Regions from separate parts of the Mesorhizobium sp. M0715 genome, predicted to be linked through region 2. Evidence: riboswitches for the same ligand, from Rfam matches in the RefSeq annotation. Region 2 holds a riboswitch; each other region holds the start of a gene.
What was found. A riboswitch is a leader RNA that binds a small molecule or an ion and turns the genes downstream of it on or off. The one in region 2 is predicted to bind cobalamin.
Positions count from the first base shown of each region.

Region 1: linked by a shared signal. The riboswitch ahead of bluB (5,6-dimethylbenzimidazole synthase) and the one ahead of metE (5-methyltetrahydropteroyltriglutamate--homocysteine S-methyltransferase) in region 2 are both predicted to bind cobalamin.
Region 3: linked by a shared signal. The riboswitch ahead of NKI21_RS29245 (DUF1636 family protein) and the one ahead of metE (5-methyltetrahydropteroyltriglutamate--homocysteine S-methyltransferase) in region 2 are both predicted to bind cobalamin.

Region 1 is NZ_JAMYPL010000030.1:20,627-27,044, reverse strand. Features, by position in the region: gene NKI21_RS27665 (MFS transporter) at 1-1,043, opposite strand, end outside; gene NKI21_RS27660 (TetR/AcrR family transcriptional regulator) at 1,165-1,773, shown strand; gene NKI21_RS27655 (hypothetical protein) at 2,058-3,041, shown strand; partial or broken gene bluB (5,6-dimethylbenzimidazole synthase) at 3,164-3,781, opposite strand; cobalamin riboswitch at 3,893-4,072, opposite strand; gene NKI21_RS27645 (histone deacetylase family protein) at 4,194-5,120, shown strand; gene NKI21_RS27640 (exodeoxyribonuclease VII small subunit) at 5,124-5,375, shown strand; gene NKI21_RS27635 (DUF2277 domain-containing protein) at 5,486-5,752, shown strand; gene NKI21_RS27630 (pirin family protein) at 5,792-6,418, shown strand, end outside.
Region 2 is NZ_JAMYPL010000029.1:61,526-67,943, reverse strand. Features, by position in the region: gene metE (5-methyltetrahydropteroyltriglutamate--homocysteine S-methyltransferase) at 1-1,923, opposite strand, end outside; cobalamin riboswitch at 2,018-2,219, opposite strand; partial or broken gene NKI21_RS27420 (IS256 family transposase) at 2,501-3,689, opposite strand; gene NKI21_RS27415 (DUF4231 domain-containing protein) at 3,939-4,817, opposite strand; gene NKI21_RS27410 (TIR domain-containing protein) at 4,814-5,224, opposite strand; gene NKI21_RS27405 (pentapeptide repeat-containing protein) at 5,674-6,418, opposite strand, start outside.
Region 3 is NZ_JAMYPL010000035.1:32,937-39,354, forward strand. Features, by position in the region: gene NKI21_RS29225 (NADH-quinone oxidoreductase subunit A) at 1-109, opposite strand, end outside; gene NKI21_RS29230 (winged helix-turn-helix domain-containing protein) at 441-1,649, shown strand; gene NKI21_RS29235 (DUF6348 family protein) at 1,701-2,378, shown strand; gene NKI21_RS29240 (hypothetical protein) at 2,408-2,614, shown strand; cobalamin riboswitch at 2,749-2,952, shown strand; gene NKI21_RS29245 (DUF1636 family protein) at 2,991-3,419, shown strand; gene cobW (cobalamin biosynthesis protein CobW) at 3,422-4,474, shown strand; gene NKI21_RS29255 (cobaltochelatase subunit CobN) at 4,493-6,418, shown strand, end outside.

The DNA.
Region 1 (6,418 bases), on a different contig from region 2:
ATGCCGATGCCGATGCCGGTCATGACCCAGGTGATGCCTTCGGTCAGCATCGCTTCCGGCACATGCCGCTCGATCAGGCCGAAGGCCGTGATGAAGGTCGGCGAGATCGCCACACCGCTGATGAACACGGTCAGCGCCAGCAGCGGCACGGTGTCGGCGGCGAGCGGCAACAGCGTGCCGAGCGCGACGAGGGCGACTGCGATGGCGAGCTGGCGTTGCAGCGGCGCCTTCAGGCTGAGCGCGCCGACGATGATGCCGAGCACGAACGATCCCAGCGCATAAACGCCGATGACAAGGCTGGCGGCGCCGGGTTGGCCAAGCTCCTTGGTGATCGCCACGGTGGTCACTTCCGTCGTCGCGAAGGTTGCGCCGACGAAGATCAGGGCAAGCGTGATGATCTGAACCGGCCGCAGGCGGATCGCCGAGCCGCTTGAGTTATGGTCGACCGGCCGCACCTGGGGCTCGGTCGAGCGTTGCAGGATGAAGGCCGCTGATCCGAATGCGAGAAATAATGTGCTCACCAGAACGCCGGCTTCCGGGAATAGGGCGGCACTCAGGCCGACCGATAACGATGCCCCGGCGATATAGACCAGTTCATCGGCCACGGACTCGAAGGCGAATGCGGTGTTCATCTGCGGTCGTCCTCGGAAAATCTCTGTCCAGCGCGCCCGCACCATCGCAGGTATGCTTGGCATGGCGGCGGCCAGGAGTGCCGACACGAACAGCGTCCACACCGGCCAGTCCTGGTTGGCCGCCGCTATGAGGATGGCGAAAGCCAGCACCGCGATGATAGTGGTGGGCACGACGATTCGTGTCTGGCCCAGGCGGTCCACCAGTCTCGATATTTGCGGCGCGACGAAGGCGTTGGCCAGCGCGTATGTCGCCGAGACGGCTCCAGCCAGCCAGTATTCGCCGCGCGCCTGCGACAGCATCGCCACGATGCCGATGGGCGCCATGGCGATCGGCAGGCGCGCTAGGAAGCCGGCGGCCGCAAAGCCCTTGGCGCCGGGGGCACGAAAGATTGCCGCATAGGGATTTTGCATCGGTTGGTTCCTCGACAAAGGACGATTGGACAATTACATACGGAGCGTATGATTATTAGATAGAGCATACGCCGCGTATGTCAATTAGCATACGAAGCGTATGTGAGTAGGTCCAGGACACATGCACAAACCCCGCAAGGAGATGATCGCCGAGACGCGCGCAAAGCTTATTGCGGCGGCCCGTCATGCCTTCGGCACAACAGGCTATGCGGAAGCCTCGATGGATGATTTCACCGCTTCGGCCGGGCTGACGCGCGGTGCGCTCTATCATCATTTCGGCGACAAGAAGGGGCTGTTGCAGGCGGTCATAGCCCAGATTGACGGCGAGATGGCGGCGCGCATCAATGAGGTCGCGTCGAGAGCACCGACCCGCTGGCAACATTTCGTCGACGAGTGCTCGACCTATATCGAGATGGCGCTGGAGCCGGAAATCCAGCGCATCATGTTCCGCGATGGCCCGGCCGTGCTGGGGGATCCAGCGCAATGGCCGAATGCCAGTGCGTGCATCGCTTCAATGACCGACCATCTGACCGCGCTGCAGGAGGAGGGGGTCGTTGTCTCCAGCCTCGACCCCGAGACCGCCTCGCGACTGATCATCGGAGCGAGCAGCCAGGCGGCGCAACGGATCGCCAATTCGAACGACCCCGAAACGACGTCGAAGAAGGTGGTGACGGCGTTCAAGCAACTGCTTGAAGGCCTGCTGAAGAAGCCGGATCCGCAGTCGAATTGAAGTTCTCACCGGAGCTTTCGTGCCGGCAGCTGTTCACGATAGGAATTTTTTCTTGACACCATGCCCTCAGCTAAGGTATATATTCGTCCATGGTGCTGATTTGCGCCAGTGACCGGCCGCACAGGCGGGTTTTTCGTTTGATGCTCCGTCAGCCAACGCGCTGGCGGGCTCCGAACCAACCCGTTACCCCGAATTCGTCGCCCTTTGGCGTCAGGGCCGCAATTGACAATCGCCGGGTTGAGTCCATCCTCTTCCACCATCTCTGAGGCGGAGATTCGGGACACATGTGGGATTTCGAGATCGGCCGGTCGGTGTCCATCATGATGCGGACCTGGCCGTTCATCGTCTTTCGCATGATCGTCTATTTCGGCATCACGCTGGCCTATATTATGGCAACCGGCACCGGCGCCTCCGTCGGCTATGGCGTTGGCCATATCTCCACCGATCCCGACGGGCCGCTGTCGTTTGCCCTGTGGGGCGGCGTGGTCGGTTTCGGCGTCGTCTCGATCGCCGTCTACTGGATCCGCGAATACATCCTCTATGTCGTCAAGGCCGGCCACATCGCCGTCATGGTTCATCTGATCGACGGCCGCGACATTCCCGGCGGTCAGGACCAGATCGCCTACGCCAGGGATGTCGTCACCCAGCGTTTTGCCGAAGCCAACATCCTTTTCGTCGTCGACCGACTCGTCAAGGGTGCCATCCGTGCCATCACCGGCCTGCTCGGCGGTATCGCCGCCTTCCTGCCGATACCAGGCCTGAGCGGCCTGGTCTCCTTCATCAACACGGTGATCCGCCTGTCGCTGACCTATGTCGACGAGATCATCCTCGGCTACAACATCCGCATCAATTCAGCCTCGCCCTTCGAGACGGCGCGCCAAGGCGTAGTGCTCTATGCTCAGAACGGCAAGGTCATGGTCAAGAACGCCGTCTGGCTGGCGGTCATCATGTGGGGCATGTCGTTCATCATCTTTCTGATGATGCTGGCACCTGCCGGTGCGATTCTGTTCCTGATGCCTGGCCAGCTCGCCGGCTGGGCTTTTGTGCTCGCCATCGTCTTCGCCTGGGCATTCAAGGCGGCGTTCATCGAGCCTTTCGCCATCGCCTGCCTGATGCAGGTCTATTTCAAGACCATCGCGGGCCAGGTGCCCGATCCGGCCTGGGACGCCCGGCTGGCCGAGGCATCGTCGAAGTTCAGGGAGCTCAAGGACAAGGCGCTGGCCTCCTTCGGCGGTTCGCGCTGGGCTACGGCCGGCGCCACACCCTGATCGGCTGGGCGGATGGTGTCTGGTGAGGCAGGAACGGTGTTGAGGCGCGCCACGGTGGATTTGAGCTGTGTCTCGCCTTGCCCGGAAAAGGTCTCGCTCATGATCAGCTCCGGCAGCGGCAGCCGCCGTCCCCAGCCATGCGTTTCAAGGTCCGGTTTGGGAGCGAACTCGGAAACACGGCCGAGGCAGAGATAGGCGACCGGCGTTACGTGATCCGGAATGGCCAACAGCCGCTTCAGCGCCTCAGCCTCGATGATGCTCACCCAGCCGACGCCAACGCCCTCGGCACGCGCGGCCAGCCAGAAATTCTGCACCGCGCAGACGGTGCTGTAGAGATCCATCTCCGGATTGTGCCAGCGTCCCAGCGGCGAACCCTTCGAGCGCTGCCGGTCGCAGGTGATGCAGATGTTGAGCGCGCTCTCGCAGATGCCTTCCAGCTTGAGCTTGCGGTACAGCGCCTGTTTTTCCGCCTCGATCGCCGGCAGTTCCTGTTCTCGCGCGGCCAGGAACAGGTCGCGCACCTCCGCCCGTCGTTTGACATCGCGAATGACAATGAAATTCCATGGCTGCATGAAGCCGACCGATGGCGCGTGATGGGCGGCAAGCAGCAGCCGTGCCAGCACGTCGTCATCGATCGCGGTGGGCAGGAAATGGCTGCGCACGTCACGCCGCGTGAACATGGCGCGGTAGACCGCATCGCGCGCATTCTGGTCAAATCCATCGTCAATGGCAGCGGTCATGTGTTCCGGCATCGCTTGTCCCCTTGCGATTGCAGATTCAAAACTGACAGAGCGTACTTTGTGCGTCCAAGTAGACGCACGTCGCTCTGATGCCATCCGCCTGACCACGCGGATGACAATGCCTGCCAGGCCGGTCTTCTGGCTCGGGATCAACCCGCGTCCGGTGCCTTCCCGTCATCGACAGTGGCATTTACCGGCGCGGTCCCCCTCACAGCGTTGGGCACGCCACGGAATTCAACCGTGTTCCCGATTCTCCCGCTTGCGGCGGGCACCAGGCAGTACCAGGGACCTTACGCCGAAGCGCCCGCGGGGCCAATGCCTGCGGCGACGCGAATGGACGCAGTCGCGATTTTCCCCAGTCATCGGCCGCCCGTGCATGGCCTTTGTCGATCCGGGTCACTAGATTAGGACGATGACCACCCGTCTCTACACCCATCCGATCTTCCTCGAGCATCTCACGCCGCCCGGACATCCCGAGCGGCCCGACCGCTTACGCGCCATCGAGCGCGTGCTCGACGACGAAGCCTTTGCCGGGCTCGATCGTATTCAGGCGCCGGAAGGCGACGAGGCCACCATCCTCTACGCGCATCCCGCCGATTTCGTCGCCCGCGTGCGCGCCGCCATCCCCGACGAGGGGATTGCCCGCATCGATGCCGACACCACTGCCAGCCCGAAGAGCTGGCAAGCGGCGATCACCGCGATCGGCGCCGCCAACGCCGCCGTCGATGATGTCTTTTCGGGCCGCGCCGACAACGTCTTCGTCGCCGCCCGGCCGCCCGGCCATCATGCCGAAAAGACCACGGCGATGGGCTTTTGCCTGTTCAACACGGCGGCGATCGCGGCGCGTTATGCGCAGAAGAAACACGGTGTCGAGCGCGTTGCCGTCGTCGACTGGGACGTGCATCACGGCAATGGCACGCAGGATATTTTCTGGGACGATCCGTCGGTGCTCTATTGCTCGACACACCAGATGCCGCTTTATCCCGGCACCGGAGCGAAGACCGAAACGGGCGCCGGCAACATCGTCAACGCACCGCTGGCGCCGCAGACCGGCAGCGAAGTGTTTCGCGATGCCTTCCTGTCGCGCGTCCTGCCCGCGCTCGACAATTTCGCGCCCGACCTGATCATCATTTCGGCGGGGTTCGACGCGCACCACCGCGATCCGCTGGCCGAGATCAATCTGACCGAGGATGATTTCGACTGGGCGACCGGCCAGCTGATGCAGCGCGCGGCACGCCACAGCGGCAACCGGCTCGTCAGCCTGCTCGAGGGCGGCTACGATCTGCAGGGATTGGCATTTTCGGTCGCCGCCCATGTCGGGCGACTGATGAAAGGATGAATGATGGCCGATGAGACCAACGAAGACGTCAAGGCGATGAGCTTCGAGCAGGCACTCGATGCGCTGGAGAAGATCGTCGATGATCTGGAGCGTGGCGACGTGCCGCTCGACCAGTCGATCAAGATCTATGAGCGTGGTGAGGCGCTGAAGGCGCATTGCGACCGGCTGCTGAAGGCCGCCGAGGACAAGGTCGAGAAGATCAGGCTGTCGCGCGACGGCAAGCCGGTTGGAACGGAGCCACTCGACGCGGATTGAGGCTCGGTCCGAAAATGGCCTCGCCTCACCGGTTTTTGGACATGATCATGATCGAGGATATAACTCGTTCCGATTGAAACAGCTCAAGGACAAGAGGAGATACGGAAGCGATGTGCAGAAACATCAAGACCCTGTTCAATTTTGATCCGCCGGCAACCAATGACGAGGTGCGCGACGCGGCTCTTCAGTTCGTCCGCAAGCTGAGCGGAACCACGCGACCCTCGAAGCAGAACCAGCACGCCTTCGACCATGCCGTCGAAGCCATCGCCGCCTCGGCGCGCGAACTGCTCGATTCCCTGGAAACCCACCAGCATCCGCGTAATCGCGAAGAGGTCGCGGCCAAGCTGCGGGCAAAGGCGGCGATCCGCTTTGCCTGATGCGGCCAGGCGGCCTTCGACCACCGACAAGGAGAGTCCATGAGCTTCTTCCCCGGGAAAGACCCTGAGGCAGGCGATGCCTTCGCCAGCGATCAGATCGAATTGATGGTCATACCCAACGCCAAGGATATCGGCGGTTTTCAGGTGCGCCGTGCCCTGCCGACGGCAAAAAGGCGGCTGGTGGGGCCGTTCATCTTCTTCGACCGCATGGGTCCCGCGATCCTGCGCGCCGGTCAGGCACTGGATGTCCGTCCGCATCCGCATATCGGCCTGTCGACGGTCACCTATCTGTTCGACGGCAAGATCCGGCACCGCGATTCACTCGGCACCGAAATGGTCATTCAGCCCGGCGACGTGAATTTGATGACCGCCGGCCGCGGCATCGTCCATTCGGAGCGTACGCCGGAGGAACTGCGTGGCGCGCCGATGTCGGTATCCGGCCTGCAGACATGGCTGGCTCTGCCGGACGACAAGGAAGAGGTGGCTCCGGTTTTCGAGAATACCGCAGCGCTTCGGCTTCCCGAGATCGAAGCCGAAGGCGTCAACGGGCGCCTCATCATCGGCGATTTCCAGGGACTGCGGTCCCCGGTCAGGGCCGACACGGAGACGCTCTACGCCGACCTGCGCCTGGCGCCCGGCGCCAGCGTGAAAATCCCTGCTGATGCG
Region 2 (6,418 bases):
CCAGTCAGATTGGCGCAGTGGCAATCCTTCGCGAAACGCGGCCTCATCGATCTGGACCATCCTTGCGCCGGATCTTTCGAGATCCGTCACCTCGTCGCGGATGGCGAGCGCGATCTGGCGGCAGGCTTCGCAGCGGGGTACGTCGTCGCGAACAAAAGACCAGTTGAGAATGGTGACTGGGCCTGTGAGCATTCCCTTCACGGGCTTTTCCGTAAGCGACTGGGCGAATTGCCACCAGCGCACTGTCATCGGATTGCGCCTCGATACGTCGCCGAAAATGATGGGGGGACGCACGTAGCGCGACCCATAGCTTTGTACCCAGGCATGCTGGGTGAGCGCGAAGCCGGACAACTGCTCGCCGAAATGCTGTACCATGTCGTTTCGCTCGAACTCACCGTGCACCAGCACGTCCAGCCCGATCTCTTCCTGCCAGCGAATTGCAGCCTCGATCTCCTTCTTCAGGAACGTCTCATAGTCGACATAGCTCAGCTGGCCCTTCGCATGAGCGGCCCGCGCCTTGCGTACCTGCGGCGTCTGCGGGAAGGACCCGATGGTCGTCGTCGGGAACGGCGGCAGCCCGAGTGAGCCGGCTTGGACTCTGGAGCGCTCGCCAAAAGCGCTCTCTCGTCGCTTCGCGCTGTCGTCAATGCTAGCGATCCGCCCCTCAACAAGCGGGTCATGGATCCTCGTGGATGTCACGCGCGTGGCGGCAGCCTCGGCAGACGCTTTCAACGCGCCAGCCACCGCATCTCTGCCTTGGGACAGGGCCCGGGCCAGCAACACCAATTCGTCGGTCTTCTGGGCCGCGAAGGCGAGCCACGACCTGATGTCCGCCTCGAGTTCCGTCTCCATGCGCAGGTCGATCGGCACATGCAGCATCGAGCAAGAAGGCGCGATCTCGACGCGGTCCAAGGGCCAGCCGGCGACGATCGGTTTGATGCGGTCGAGAATGGCGGGCAGGTTCGCACGCCAGACGTTGCGGCCATCGATCAAGCCAAGCGAGAGCACCAGATCCTTCGGAGCGAGCCGACCCACCGTTTCCAGCTGCTCGGGAGCGCGCACGAGATCAATATGCAGCCCGGCCAAGGGCAGAGAAACCGCGGTTTCGAGATTGTCTCCCAGCGACCCGAAATACGTAGCCAGCATGATCTTCAGCTCGGGCGCGGCTTTCGACAGCTGGCCATAGGCGAATTCGAACGCAGCTCGTTCGTTCGGGTTCAGATCGAGGACAAGCGCTGGCTCATCGATCTGCACCCAGTCGGCTCCCGACAGCTTCAGCCTCTGCAGGACTTGCTCGTAAACGGGCAGCAGCCGCGGTAGGAGCGCGATGGGACCGAACCCCTCGGCAGGCGATTTCGCCAGCTTGAGGAAGGTGATGGGTCCAAGGATGACTGGGCGTGTGTGAATGCCGAGAGCTTTGGCCTCGAGGAAGTAATCGACGGGTCTCGTCGACGAGAGGGCGAACGTCTGATCATCATCCAGTTCCGGCACAATGTAGTGGTAGTTCGTGTCAAACCACTTGGTCATTTCCATCGCGGTTACACCGGGCCCATGCGCCGCCTCCTGGTGACCAGCGTGTGCACAATCCTCCGTCTGACCCTGGTTGCCGCGCCCCATTGCGAAGTAGATGTCAAGTGGGACCTCGCCGCTATTCCAGCCGTAACGGGAGGGAATGGCGCCGACCATGGCTGCGGTGTCAAGCACATGGTCGTAAAGCGAGAAGTCGTTTGACGGGATTTTCGACACGCCGCGATCGCGCTGCTCTTCCCAGCTAGCGGCACGGAGCGCCTTCGACGTCGCAAGAAGGTCGCCAGCGGACGATGTTCCGGACCAGTAGCTTTCAAGCGCGAATTTCAGTTCTCGCCGACGACCGAAGCGCGGCACGCCGAGCGTTGCTACAGGAATTTGCTGAGAGACAGTCATGTCATACCCCGATGGTTGGGGGCGTCGCTGACAAGGAAGGCGCTAGCAGGCCCGGCACGCCCGGGTTGCAGCGGCCACCGAGACACCCCGCCCGTGGACGTAATTCGTCGTGGCAGGTCTCCTGGCTCGCGGGGTCATAGCCTCTACCCGTCTTCCCGAGGGTATTCGCCTCAGTGACATGAGTGGGGTTGGCTCGCCGCTAACAGTTGCGGGGGCAGCGCCGGCATCGCACCGGCTTCCCTCTTAGCTCCGCTGCGGCAGCGCCGCACGCGAGAACCACGACACGCCAGACAATCACAGCAATCCCTTCTCTTGTCAATGGCGCATAACGAAATGTTTATGTGGTTATGTCATGGCGCTTTTACGCTTATCTAACATTGTGAAACATGGAGTCGTCCATTTGCCGGCGCTGCACCGCTGCCCCATTGTCCAACTAATGGAGGCCGTGCGGAGCCACAACAAGACTTTAACCTCAACCTGAAAAGCGCTACCGCTCAAAGGACGCTGGTGATCCGCGAGCGCCGAGCCAAGGGTTGTGTGCGTCAAGTTCTGCAAAATGGGGCGGCCATGATGCTGGTCATGCGGCTTGGCGCAGAGCGAGCTTCTTGTGCTCGCGCAGGTCGTCCATGTTGATGTATCGGTTGGCCTCCATCCAGTTTTCATTGGTCTCGACGGCCAAAGCCCTGACCAGGCGCAGGCAGCTTTCGGTATTGGGGAAGATGCGCACGACATAGGTGCGCCGGCGGATTTCCTCGTTGAGCCGCTCCAGCATGTTGGTGGATTTGAGATGCTTGTGGTGCTGTCTCGGCAGCCTGAAGAAGGTCAGGGTTTGTTCGATGGCATCCTCGGCCCAGCCTGTCAGGCGCGGATAGCGTGCCGACCATTTGGCAAGCCATGCGGCAAGATCAGCCCTGGCCTCTGCGAGATCGCGCCGGTCGTAGAGCCAGCGCAATTCCTGCAGGCAGTCGTCGCCGTGCTTCCTCGGCAGATGATCGAGCGCGTTCCTGAGGAAGTGCACGTAGCAGCGTTGCCAGGCGGCTTCGGGGATCACCTCGCCGATCGCTGCCACCAGGCCGGCGTGATCGTCGGACACGACCAACTCGACGCCCTTGAGGCCGCGCGCCTTGAGGCCGACGAGGAAGTCGGCCGAGCGGCTCTCGCGATTGGCCATCTCCACGGCCAGGATCTGGCGCCTTCCGTCCCAGTCGATACCGACCGCGATCAGCACCGCCTGGCTCATGACAACACCGGCTTCACGCACCTTCTCGTAGCGCGCATCGAGGATGAGGTAAGGAAACGGCTCTTGAAGGGGGCGCCTGGCAAAGGCAGCGAGGCTCTCGTCCAGCCGCTTGTTGATGGCCGAGATCGACGAGGCCGAGAAGGCATGGCCGCACAGTTCTTCCGTGATCGCCTTGACCTTGCGGGTCGACACGCCCTGCACATACATCTCCGCCAGCGTCGCACCAAGGCCCGCTCGGAACGCTGGTAGCGCTCGAACAGCTCGGTGGAGAAGCGCCCGGCACGGTCCTGCGGAACCCGCAGCTCGAGCTTGCCGACGCGCGTCACAAGGTGCGGCCGTAATAGCCCGAGCGATAGCCAAGCCGTTCGGGTGTGCGCTCGCCTTTCGAAGCACCCAGCGCCTCGTCCATCTCGGCCTCAAGCACCTCCTGCATCACCGCACGGAGCACTTCGTGAAGGCCGTCCGGGTTCGAAAGCAAGATGTCTTTGACGGCAGCGCTGGCGGTCTTAACTTCAGTCTTGGTCATGGTGGCGTTCCTTCGCGGGAATCAGGTGACGTGAACAATCACCAGCCTGCCATGACCGCCCCCTCTCAGCGAATTTGCAGAACTCTCAGCACACTACCGAGCCAACACCTGCGGAAGGTGTGCGGGATGAGCCCCAACCGATTTCGCGGTGCGGTAGGCGTCACGAGTCATTGGCGTCTCTTGCCTAAGCCGGTTCGTTGGATTCTGCCCTCTCGACGAATCCACAATTCGAAGGCAGCAGGCAAGGAATCACTGTGTCTGTTGACGGGCTACCCAATGCGTATGTTCTCTCGAAAAGGCTTGTTCGGCTTCGTTCACAAAGTCCGAGAAAGCAGCCTCTGAGGCGACTTCCATAACGCGTCCCTGTATGATCCCAATCTCGTGGGCCGTTAAAGTGTATGAAGACGAAAGCTCGTTGAATTTTTTTACTTGGGTCCAACCCACCATACTCGAAGCTAAGACGATTAACGGCTCTATAGGCCAAATCGCCAGGACAGGGTTGGCTATCCGTAGCAAAACAAGTCCGATGGCAATGACGTATGCAGTTATACCAGCGAACATCCAAGCTCGACTCGCTTTTTTGTTTTTGCTCGCCTTAACTGCATACCAAGAGCGTTGCTCACGAATCCGATGGGTATCGTAGAACGATTTTCGTTCATCCAGCGACAGAGCACGCGTCGCCTCCATCGAGACCGTAATCTGGTCGTTGGCGGCTTCATCTGGCGGGATTCGACTTCCAATATGGTGGTTGGCATCAAGGATCGCGAGCAAATAATTTCGGAACTCCGCCCTTCGAACCGCAACTTTGTCGGCATCGCCGAACGGTTCCGCCCGCATGCAGTAGCGCCAGCATGAGGTCTTAATGGACTCTGCAAGTGCTCGGCCTTTGTACCAGTCTTGCTCAGGCTTCTTTAGACTGCGAGTGATTAAAACTGCCAGCGAAATCAAGAAAACAAAGGCGTATCCAGCAAAGTAAAGGGGCGTTTGACTCAAGTCGAGAGAAAGGATTGCCGCGACCAGGAGCAACATGTACTCAGCTCGAATGAGCCATAGGAACTCACTTTGCGAGCCAGCGGAGAGCTGGCTCGCAGCACGATATAGCGCAGGGTAATCGAACTTTATTGTCAAGGTACAAGACGACGAATTGCTGCGACAATGGAGGCCGAATTCCAAGCGACCATCTCATCAGCATAGTCAATTACGGACTGCGGCGTTCTCTGCTCCCCCCACCGTTTGATTCCTAAAATCGGCTTGCCGAGGGACCTTGCAAACTCCATCTCGAACTGAATCCAGTCACTGTGGTTAACATACATCCCGGAGACAATCACCACGCACTGCACGGGTCGGATTTGGCGCCTCATCGCTTCGGCGAGTTCGGCTTTGCTCATACGTGGGAACGCGTCGTCCACGGGGACGGAGTAATTTGTCCACTCGAAGTTCGACGCATCGTTCAAAAACCTTACCGCACGTTCGTACCGCTCACTGTAGCTCCACGCGTGGCTGATAAAGAGCCGATGGTTGTGTAGATATGGCACGACAGCATCCTTTGAAAAGCGCAAGAAATATTAGGTATCGGTCAAATAGCCGCATAGGTCCCGTTTAGCACGTGCCGCGCAGCGGTCAATGCTCCTGGCCTTTTCTTGCCCCTGAAGTATCTTTTGCGGTGGAAATCGATCCCTAGCAGCCGCACCTGACGCCGAGGCGGTTTTGAAAATGGTTCGAGCGCTCCTAAAGACGTGCTACGAAAAAACCGGAACCATGAAGGACGTGGTCAACACGGGGGACTTTTTGTTGACAGCCTACGGTGCCGCATCTCTGTTATTACGGCGCGGGAATTGCCGGGCTGTTGACGTATGCCGGAATCACTCGATAGCGATCGGGGGTATCATTGCGCGTGCGGAGTGACGGTGTCGCCCTTAACTGCGGTTTACAAAATCAACTTAGTTCCCGCCACTCGACCCTCTGCAGCGACTTGAAGAACGGGTTAGCCCTTGGATTCTTTCGGGACGGCCGTAACAACCGGCGGGGTACTATCAACCACGACATGCACTAGCGTGTTCAGTTTCTCACGCACACCTTCATCGAAAAAACAGGTCTCAAGCCCTTTGGTCCCGCTAAAATTCACAAATTCGAGACCCTTGGCATATCTGAAATCGGCATTTAGTAAATTGGCGTTGCGGAAGCTTGCACCTGCTAGCTCGGCATCTTCGAATGGCGGAGCGTACACCTGGGCCCGGTTCTGCGGATCGTCATCTATCACCTCAAACCAATCATCCTCATTCGGCTTGAAGTCCGTCCATTCAAGCGTAGCGCCGTCGAAAGTCGCGTTAACGAGATTTGTTTGAAGAAATCGCAAGTTGGTACCCTTTATGCCGAATAAGGTGCCACCCAGCATGCCTTTTGAGAAAACCACTCCAACGCAATCAGTTGCAGAGAAGTCTACATTGTGGAGTACGGTTCTGAAGTTTGCTAGTCCGCTGATCAAATTCGTATTGAACACCGTGCCGCGCAACTTCGTGATTCTGTTCTGGAAAAACGAGAAGTCACGAAGGGTTATCCCGCGCAGATCAAAGGCGGTCACTCCCAGCTTGGAGAGCCGCCGCAGATTTCCAGCAATTCGCACACGTGCCTCTTCAGTGTCCCAGCGTTTGTAGTCGTCTATCTCCTCGCTGTAGCGCTCTATGTGCTGCTTTCGTTCGCGCCGAAGCTCAAACCAGCCGATCAGCAGG
Region 3 (6,418 bases), on a different contig from region 2:
GATTGCGATAGGCCACCAGGAAGGGCGCGGCCAGCAGCGCCAGGCCGACAACCAGCGCCACGCCTATGAACAGGACGATGGGCAGGTATGAGCTCAAGAGTGCGTTCATGCTCGGCTTTCCGTTGGTGCCAATCCACTTTGATTACAGCACCGGACCCTAATGCGGAAGCGTGACAGTTTAACCGCTGAACCGTTTTAAGGGCCTATGCTGCAACGCGGCGAGGGTTAGCGCAGCACTTCCAGCGAAGCAAGTCAAACCTTGTTCAAAACACCGACCTGGACGGCATATCGCGGCAAACTGGTCCGATCCGCTCCTGTTTGATTTCCTGCGCCTATTACTCCACTTTTCTCTCCTGACATGGATGCCGCCAAAACCCTGCTAGCATGCGTTGGAATCAGCCTTTCGACCCTCGGTCAAAACACTTCAAAGTGATGCCTGCATGAAGGAAAAGATCTCGCTCCCCACGGCCCGTCGCATCGCGCTTGCCGCCCAGGGGTTCCTCGATCCCCGCCCGACCGGTACGCCCGACCGCCGGCATTTTGCCCGCACCCTCTCCCGCACCGGCCTGCTGCAGATCGATTCCGTCAGCGCCGTGGTGCGCGCTCATTATATGCCGCTCTATTCGCGCCTTGGCCCCTACCCGTTCTCGCTGCTCGACAACGCGGCCGTGACGCGCAAGCGCACGGTTTTCGAATACTGGGCGCACGAGGCCTCCTTCCTGCCGGTCGAGACATACCCGCTGATGCGCTGGCGCATGCAGCGCGCCGAGCGCGGCGAGGAAATGTATCTGGGGCTCGCCAAATGGGGCCGCGAACACGCTGCCTATATCGAAGAGATCTACCGCCAGGTCGCCGAGCGCGGCCCGATCGCCGCTTCCGCGCTGGAGGGCCAGAAAGGCTCGGGCGGCTGGTGGGGCTGGAGCCATGCCAAGCACGCCTTCGAATGGCTGTTCTGGGCCGGGCGCATCACCACGGCGCACCGCCGCGGTTTCGAGCGCTTCTATGACCTGCCCGAACGCGTGCTGCCGCAGGCGGTCCTCGACCTGCCGGTGCCCACGCCCGAGGACGCGCACCGCGAATTGCTGCGCATTTCCGCCCGCGCCCACGGCGTGGGCACTTCAGGCGATTTGCGCGATTATTTCCGCCTGTCGCCGGCCGATATGAAAGGCCGATTGGAGGAACTGGTTGAAACGGGCGAGTTGCTGCCGGTGCGTGTCGAAGGCTGGGACAAGCCCGCCTATCTTCACAAAGACGCCCGCCTGCCGCGCAAAGTCGAGGCCCGCGCCCTGCTGGCGCCGTTCGATCCGGTCGTCTTCGAGCGGTCGCGCACCGAGCGGCTGTTCGATTTCCACTACCGCATCGAGATCTACACGCCGGCCGACAAGCGGCAATATGGCTATTATGTCCTGCCGTTCCTGCTCGGCGACAGGATCGTGGCACGCGTCGACCTCAAGGCCGACCGTCCGGCCAGCATACTGCGCGTCCATGCGGCCTATGCGGAGCCCGGTGCACCGCCTGAAACCGCTGCAGAGCTGTTCGAGGAATTGAAGCAGATGCAGGGCTGGCTCGGACTCGAACGCATCGAAGTGACGCCTGCCGGGGATTTGGGTCCGGCGCTGCTGAGCGTGATCAGCGACGGGCGCTCTTGACATCAGCCGTCGGCTGCAGCCGTTTGAGGGAGTTTTGTCGGCCTAGGTTCAATGATGGCATCGCAAGAGGTTCTCGACCTGATTCACGAAGCGTTGATTGCGCATGGGATCAGCGCCATCCGTGGACAGAACGATGTCAGGATTGAACTGGAAGACCTGCGCTTTGAAGCCCAAGTTTTCGACAAGGAGCCGTCAGGCTCGGGTCGCAGGCTTGTTCTCGAAATCTACGTCTTCTCACCGTTGCTAGGCACTCAGCCGGTCATCGAATCTTTTGTTGGACTGGGCGACACGCGTGAACAGGCGATTTTCCAAGCATTCGGAAAATTCCTGATCGGTGTATTTCATGTGCTGATCGAGGGCCTTGCGGAGCATGTTTGCGAGAACATGCAAGCCGAGATTGCATTCTGGCAACGGAATGATGCTGGCTGGAAGATCTACGGTGGACCTGTGATCACACAGGCTGCAGTGGAATGCACTCTCAACCGGACATATCCAGCGTTTTATGCCCGCTTGGAAAAACTGTTCACGGCTAAGGTTCGCCCTGGCAGTCATTTCATCCGGATATTCCTGGCGAGCTATGGCGGAGCACTGGTCGGCAACGAAATTCTCCTGGACAACGAAACTTGGCCGGAAGGTCAAGAGCTCCTCGTTGATCAGGACTGGCACCACGGCGACGGGTACCAGGCGCTGCGTCAGGTCATCCTTGCGTTGCCGGGAGATAACAATTGAGCCAACGTACACAGGCTAGCGGATAAACAATGGATATCAAAGCCAGGCTGACCCAAGAGGTGCAGGAGTGCCTCGATAGGATTTCGTCCTTTTCATGGGACGTACATGCGCAGGCAATCCGAAAACGCTACCCTGACCTGCTGGAGACACATTTGGCTTCAAAGTTGATGGCATTTACTTCGATGTGGGTGACGGCGCCGGATGGCTGGACCGGCAAGATGGAGATATCCTTCTGACGGCTTTCGTTACAGCTTTTCCTGATCCCAACAACGAAGATGGCATTCGCGAAGAGCGGTCAGTGGTAGTGAAGCGTCCCCGCCCCTGATTTCAGATTGCCCCTGCGTTGCGTTGACACCGCTGCCCGCAAAAGCCTAAATCCGGTTCAGATGGTCTCTTGCCCGCAACGGCAAGAGCTAAGAGGGAATGCGGTGCGGGGCAAAATCCCAAATCCGCGGCTGTCCCCGCAACTGTAAGCGAAGAGCCAAGGCCGAAAGCCACTGGGGAGTTCCCGGGAAGGCGGCTACCAAGGCGATGACCCGCGAGCCAGGAGACCTGCCGTCTGCGACTTTAGAATCCGATCGCCCGGCGGGTTTCCGGGCAAGGAGCCCGATCTTGGACCACGACAGCAGTTTTTCGGCTGGCACAGCGGATATTTCGTCCGGCCATGATGATGCCTTGGCCGGCGTCACCATCATCGTCTGCGCCTCCTGCCGCGATGAGACCGGCGCCGACGCTCATCCCCGCGCCGGCGAATTGCTGGCGGACGACACGCGCCGCGCCGCATCCGGCGACGACATCCGCATCCGCAGCGTCGAATGCCTCGGCAATTGCAAGCGCCGCCTCAGCGCCGCCATCCTGCGCGACGGGTGCTGGAGCTATGTCTTCGGCGACCTGACCACGACCAGCGGCGCCGACCTCGTGACAGGCGCCAAGCTCTTCGCCACCTCGAAGGACGCCCTGATTCCATGGCGCGGCCGCCCCGATAGCCTGAAGCGTGGCCTCGTTGCCCGCATCCCTCCCTTAGACCTGCTGAAGGATTGACCATGACTGCCCCAGATTCGCCTGCGAACCTCTCCCGCGTTCCCTGCACCGTCGTCACCGGCTTCCTCGGCGCCGGCAAGACGACGCTGGTCCGCCATCTCCTGGAAAACGCCGGCGGCAAGCGCATTGCCATCATTGTCAACGAATTCGGCGACATCGGCATCGATGGCGAGATCCTCAAGGGCTGCGGCATAGACACCTGCCCGGAGGAAAACATCGTCGAACTGGCCAATGGCTGCATCTGCTGCACCGTCGCCGACGATTTCGTGCCGGCGCTCGACAAGATCCTCGCGCTGACGCCGAGGGTCGACCACATCCTGATCGAAACCTCGGGCCTGGCGCTGCCCAAGCCGCTGGTCCAGGCCTTCCAGTGGCCGAGCGTGAAGAGCCGCGTCACAGTCGATGGCGTCATCGCCGTGGTCGACGGCCCGGCGCTGGCCGAAGGCCGCGTCGCCAACGACATGGACGCCTTGCAGGCGCAGCGCGCCGGGGACGAGACGCTCGACCATGACGATCCGGTGGAAGAAGTGTTCGAGGATCAGATCGCCTGCGCCGACCTGATCATCCTGTCGAAGAGCGACCTGATGGACGCCGCCGGCACCGCCCGCGCCAACGCCATCATCAACGAACATTCCGCCCGCGCGGTGAAGATCGTGCCGACGTCGCATGGCAAGGTCGATCCCTCCGTGCTACTCGGGCTCGGTCTCGCCGTCGAGGACGACATCGAAAACCGCAAGTCCCACCATGACGGCGCATTCGACCATGAGCATGACGACTTCGACACCTTCATCGTCGACATTGCCTCGATCGCCAATCCGGACGAGTTGGCAAAGCGCGTCGCCACCGTCGCCGAAGAAGAGAACGTGCTGCGCGTAAAAGGCTTCGTCGAGGTCGGCGGCAAGCCCATGCGGCTCTTGCTGCAGGCCGTCGGGCCGCGCGTCAATCATTACTATGACCGCGCCTGGACCGCGCAGGACGACCGCCGCTCGCGTCTCGTCGTCATCGGCCTGAAGGGGCTGAACCGCCCGGCGATCGAGCGTATACTCGCCGGCTGATCTCGGACACGGGTTGCGATGCACATCCTCACCACGACATCCGCCTCGCTCGACGACCTCGCCGAGCCGGTCGATCTGCGGCAGACGCCGGCGGATATCGTGGCCCTGTCCTTCACCGACAGCGACCTCGCCGGACTGGCGGCGGCCTGGAAGGCCGAAGCGGAACACCTGCCTTCGATGCGGCTGGCGGCCCTGCGTGACCTGCGCCATCCCATGTCCGTCGACCTCTGGGTCGACAGCGTCGCCCGCCACGCCAAGGTCATCCTCGTGCGCATCCTCGGCGGCTACGACTGGTGGCGCTACGGCTGCGACCAGCTTGCCTCGACCGCCCGCGAACGCGGGATCAAACTGGCGCTGCTGCCCGGCGAATGCCGCGACGAGGATCTGCGCCTGATCGAAGCCTCGACGCTACCGCGCGAGGAGCTCGATGGCCTGCTCGACTATTTCCGCGAGGGCGGCCCGGCGAATATGAGCGCGCTGGTGCGGAGATTGGCGGGGCTGGCTGGATCGGATGCGGACGTAGCAGAGCCGGTTCCAGTGCCGAAAGCCGGGTTTTATGAGCCAGGACTTGGGGTCGTTGGTGATCCTTCACACCCCCCTCTGTCCTGCCGGACATCTCCCCCGCAAGGGGGGAGATCGGACTTCATCAAAGCCGGCTCTTTTCCCGTTTCATTAGAAGCTGACGCGTCCGCAACCTCGACAATTGGCGAAATCTCCAATGACAGCGCAATCTCCCCCCTTGCGGGGGAGATGTCCGGCAGGACAGAGGGGGGTGTGAAGGAACTCGACGCTGACAACGTCAACGCTCCTATCATCCCCATCCTGTTCTATCGCTCGATGCTATTGGCCGCCGATGTCGCGCCCATCGATGCGCTTTTCCACGCGCTCCGCCAGCGCGGCATCAATCCGGTCCCCATCTTCGTCTCCAGCCTCAAGGACCCCTCATCCCTGGCGTTCGTGGAAACCGCACTCGCCGCGCTCAATCCCGCCGCCATCATCACCGCGACCGCTTTCGCGTCCGGCGCCGAACCCGGCATTGAAACCCTGTTCGACCGCGCCGGCGTACCGGTCTTCCAGGTCATCGTCGCCACCACCCGCCGCGACGTCTGGGAGACCAACCAGCGCGGCCTGGCGCCCGCCGACCTCGCCATGCATGTCGTGCTGCCCGAACTCGACGGCCGCATCCTGGCCGGCGCCATTTCCTTTAAGGGCGAGAGCGAGATCGATCCAGCACTTGGCCACCGCGCCTTTGCCAACCGGCCGGAACCGGATCGTGTGGCGCAAGTGGCTGACCGCGTCGCGGCCTTTATCCGCCTGCAGGAGACAGCCCGCGCCGAACGCAAGCTGGCCATCCTGATGCCGGATTATCCCAGTGCCCCCGGCCGCACCGGCTACGCCGTGGGTTTGGATGTCCCGTCCAGCGTGCTGGCCATGCTGCAGGACCTCAGCGAACAGGGCTATGTCGTTGAGGGGATTCCGCAAACGCCGCGTGAGTTGCTGGCGCGGCTGGGCCAGGGCGGGCATGGCTTGGCCTTGAGGGATTATGTGGAGTTCTCGAAGGCATTGCCGTCTGCAGCAATTGCTGCCGTAGATGCAGCTTGGAAGGCTGAATATGAGATAGGTTTGTGCGAGGCCCCCCCCTCTGTCCTGCCGGACATCTCCCCCGCAAGGAGGGAGATCGGCAGTTCCGCCATCGGCGCTCATTCTGCGACGTTCGTAGCTGGCGAAAGCGGCAATGAGAGCTCAATCTCCCCCCTTGCGGGGGAGATGTCCGGCAGGACAGAGGGGGGCGCCTCGCGCCAAAGCTTCCCCTTCCGCGCTGCCACCTTCGGCAACATCACGGTCGCCCTCGCCCCAGACCGCGGCCGCTCCGTCGACCGCCGCGCCGACTACCACGACCCGACGCTCCCGCCGCGCCATGCGCTGATCGCCTTCGGCCTGTGG